One region of the Lactobacillus gasseri ATCC 33323 genome, then DNA from elsewhere that is predicted to be linked to it. Evidence: riboswitches for the same ligand, from Rfam matches in the RefSeq annotation. Region 1 holds a riboswitch; the other holds the start of a gene.
What was found. A riboswitch is a leader RNA that binds a small molecule or an ion and turns the genes downstream of it on or off. The one in region 1 is predicted to bind magnesium.

Region 1 (2,208 bases):
AGATAATTAATTGTCATATGTCGCTCGAATCCTAGGCATATCGATATTGGCCTTTACCAAATTATTTACAATAGCTGTCGGCATTACTCCAGCCGTTATACCAACAGTAATTGCCATAGCGAAAATTAAAGCATTTTCCCAATTGCCACGTATTATTTCATTAATCAGCAAAACAACTGGAACAATAATCAGGATTAATGTCAAAAAGATTTTAGTTAATTTTTTCATACTAAAATTAAAAAGATTGTTTTCTAGATTAATCTTAGAAAGATTTTGAGCTATTTTTCCAAAAACAGTTTCTTTACCAGTCGCAAAAACAACGCCAATTCCTGAACCTGAAAGAATAATTGTGCCTGCATATAAAATATTAGCGTAATCTAAGTTATTGTTTTTGCCAGTGTAATTAGTAGCTCTCTTTTTCACAGTATCTTCTTCACCAAGTAATGAACATTCTAAATCATTACTTTTGAGTAATTTAACGTCCGCTGGAACAATATCTCCAGCTTTAAGTAGTACCACATCACCAATTGTTAGATCACGAGTTAAAAGTTTCTGTGGTTCACAATCACGCATTACTTGAGTTGTTCTAGAAATTCGATTTATCAAGTTTTGAATATTAGTATTGATACGAATATTTTGCATAGCAGTTAAAATTACTGAAATAAATAAAATTGCTAAAACAAAAATTGCTGGACTTAGGTTAAGAGTACGTTGAGAAGAATTTAAAAAAATTGCTACAATTGCTAAAAAAAGCAGAACGAGGGAAAAAGGAGTTACAAAAGCCTTTAACAAATAGTGAAGTTTAGTCTTATCATGTTTAATTATTATTTCATTAGATCCGTACTTTGCTAAGCGTTGCCTCGCATCTTTACTTTGAAGGCCGCTAATTGAGGTTTTTAATCGTTGCAGCGTCGCAAACTTATCTTCGCATGCAATCCGGCGCACCAGCTTGGTGTCTGTAGTATTTCTTGTGCCGGAAGTGTTGATTTTGAACATCTTCAACATCCTTTCTTAAGAACCTAGCAAACAAACAAAAAGGCCGATGCAAAAACTGCATCGGCTCAAATCCAAGCGATTTTTATACTCGTCGTTCAGTTTTAACACTACGTGACGTAAGGTTATTAAAAATAACTAGCTGGCTGGGGAGGGCCTTATATCGACGATCCCTGTTTGACCCGTTGGCATCTCTGGATGTTGCTGGGCGACAGCATATGTTCACGTAGGAGTCTCACCTAACAGTTTATTTGCTCTAATATTTAATTTCTATTGATACTTTAACGGCTAACTAAGAATTAGTCAAGTCCCTACTTCTTTTTTCGAAAGCTTTTAAATAGAACTAATCCAAAACTTATTAAAGCTGCAATTACTAATCCCCAAACCAAGTTTACACTTTGTGGATGATCTATTTTTTGCAGTTCATCTTGTGTTAACGAATTTTTATCATAAGACAGCTTATCTTTTTGAGCAACCAAAGTAGCGCAAGCATTAAAAACTAGTCGAATCCCAGAATTAAAAGTAGCTGCTTTTTTGCTCCTTAATTTATTCCCTGCATACCGAATAATGTTGCCACATTTATTTTGAGTTAAAAGATCTTGATAATTCTTACCAACAATAATTTGAACATTTTTCTTTTTATTTTGAAGGGCAACGGCAATAATTATCTGATTCTTTAATGGCTGAATTCGATTTAAATCCTTGCTGTCTTTTAAGCTTAAAAGGCGAATTTCAGGTTTAGTTTTAGTCTTTTGATAGCTCTCATTTTTTTGATTAACAAGTTCTTTCGTCTGATTATCAAATAGTCCTTGCGGATCACTAACAAAAGATTTTGTGCTAGCAGTCAATGTTAATATGCAAATTAATAGTGCCACTAAACCAATGACTTTATTTTTCATTGTCAGCCTTCTCCAGCCTGTCTGCTAAGCTTTGAACATATTTATGATCAAGCGTTACTTGTTCAATTGCAACGCCCTTTTCACGCAATAATTTCAAGGCTAAAGGATTATCATGATAATCATAATAATAGTTGATTTTCTTAATACCAGCTTGCACTAAGCACTTACTGCAATTAAAGCAAGGAAAATAAGTAACGTAAATTTCAGTACCTTCAGTTGAAATACCATTTTTAGCGCATTGAATTAAGGCATTCATTTCAGAGTGAATTGTTCTTACGCAATGTCCATCAACCATCAGATGACCAACATCATCACA
Region 2 (2,208 bases), 730 kb from region 1:
GTATGAAAGCTCTAATACTTTTGACTTTTCTTCTAAGTTTAAATTATAGTGTCGTTCCAAAACCACTTTATCTTGTGTTAAGGTACCAGTCTTATCAGTGCAAAGAATATCAGCTGAGCCAAAGTTTTGGATTGAATTCATTCTTTTAACAATGGTTTCATGCTTAGCCATTTCAATAGACCCCTTAACTAAATTGCTAGTCACGATAACTGGCAACATTTCCGGCGTCAGACCAACAGCCGTTGCGATAGCAAAAATTAATGCATTTAGCCAATCGCCTTTAGTTAAACCATTAATCAAAAACACTAGTGGTGCAATTACAGCTGTCATGATTAGTAATATTTTAGAAACATTTTTAATTCCAATGTCAAAAGTTGTCTCTTTGTTTTTATTCTGAGCAAGAGTACGGGCCAGATTTCCAAAAACGGTTTTATCACCTGTAGCAAAAACGACGCCCATTCCAGAACCAGAAACAATATTTGTTCCTTCATAAAGGATATTTGGATAATCTAAGTAATTATCACTTTCTTTTGGCTTCTGATCTGCCATCTTTTCAACTGGACTTGACTCACCATTTAATGAGCTCGCTGAACAAAATAAGTCTTTACTCTTTAACAAATACATATCTGCTGGCACTAAATCTCCAGCAGCTAAATTAATAATATCGCCAACTACTACATCTTTAGTTGGTAATTCTTTATCTTCGCCAGCTCGTTTAACATTTGTAGTTACAGAAACCATATTTAGCAATGAATCAACCGCATCACTTGTTTTTACATTTTGAATAAAACTAGTAATTCCTGAAATCAGAACCATCATAATCATGATAATTACGGTACTCAGATCTTTTTGATCAGCTGGCACAAAGACATAGTTAGTTAAAAAAGATAAACCTGCTAAAAATAACAACACGCCTGTAAAAGGTGTCATAAAAGCATCGATTAGAAAATGTAATTTTGGATGATGTTCTTTATTCGAGACCTCATTTAAGCCATCTTGCCCTAAACGTTGCTTTGCTTGAACTGGATTTAATCCATTAATTGTTGTATGCAATTGCTTTAAGACTTCATTTTTTTCTTGTCTAGCAATTTGCTTAGCCAAAGTCGCATTAGTTACTACGCGATCTTTAGAGTTGAATTTTAACATAGTAATCTCTCCCTCTAAAAAATCGGCAAACAAACAAAAAGACCAACGCAAAAACTGCATTGGTCTTAACTTAGCGATTTATACTCGTCGTTCAGTTTTAACACTACGTAACGTGAAGTTTTTTAACTAGCTGACTGGGAAAAGCCTTAAGTTGACAATTCCTGTTTAACCCGTTGGCATCTCTAGATGTTGCTGGGCATCAGCGTATATTTACGTAGGAGTCTCACCTAACAGTTCATTTGCTTCTTTATTCAACTAACGGTTAATAGATTAAACAATTATTCTTTATTATTCAAGCATTTTTATAAATTCTTTACTTTTACTCTAAATCCATACATCAAATAATTGCCATCAGTTTGAGTAATTATCGGGATATTAACTTTTGGATTGTATGATTTTTTCTTAATAATTCTAAAACCTAAATTTGCATAGGTATCAGCTTTTGCCTGCGGTAAATCTGTAAGAAAACTTGATAAATTTTTATTTGCCATTATACGCACACCTAATTCTTGATAAAACTGACTATATGTCGAAGCAATTTCAGTTTCAGAACAATCGACTTTAAAATCCGAACACCCAAAATCATGATCAGGTAAAAAACATTTCTTTACCATATAAAAATCGACATTGGTTAATTGAAAGTTATCATTTTCTTTTTGACGTAAAATGGATAAATCTGCTTCAAACTTTGAATGCGCAATTCAATTTTATTTTTTAAAGGGATTAATTTTCTATTCAAGGCAACCCTGCTCGAATCGCTCAAGTAATCTTTGATTTCTTCTACTAATAAAAGTCCTAAATCACGCAGTCCTAAGATAAAACTAATTTGATATAACTACTTATAACTATAATAACGATAGCCATTTTTCTTAGTCTTCATTGGTTTAAAAATATCTTTTTGATCATAAAAAATTAAAGTTCGTCTGGTAGTACCAGCAAGTTTGGCGCTGATACATTATCTTCTTCTCATCGCCTTCCAGATGAAATGTGGAGCCAAGAATATCAAAATGAATATTATCAAATGTATTTTGATATATTTAAGAAATATCCATTTATTTGTGG

Region 2: linked by a shared signal. The riboswitch ahead of mgtA (magnesium-translocating P-type ATPase) and the one ahead of LGAS_RS01000 (P-type ATPase actuator domain-containing protein) in region 1 are both predicted to bind magnesium.

Annotation. Positions count from the first base shown of each region.
Region 1 is NC_008530.1:233,983-236,190, reverse strand. It holds gene LGAS_RS01000 (P-type ATPase actuator domain-containing protein) at 7-1,005, opposite strand; M-box (ykoK) riboswitch at 1,076-1,247, opposite strand; gene LGAS_RS00995 (TPM domain-containing protein) at 1,305-1,892, opposite strand; gene LGAS_RS00990 (deoxycytidylate deaminase) at 1,882-2,208, opposite strand, start outside.
Region 2 is NC_008530.1:961,992-964,199, reverse strand. It holds gene mgtA (magnesium-translocating P-type ATPase) at 1-1,146, opposite strand, end outside; M-box (ykoK) riboswitch at 1,222-1,388, opposite strand; gene LGAS_RS04720 (hypothetical protein) at 1,449-1,637, opposite strand; gene LGAS_RS09435 (MerR family transcriptional regulator) at 1,982-2,059, opposite strand; gene LGAS_RS04715 (glycoside hydrolase family 2 TIM barrel-domain containing protein) at 2,132-2,208, shown strand, end outside.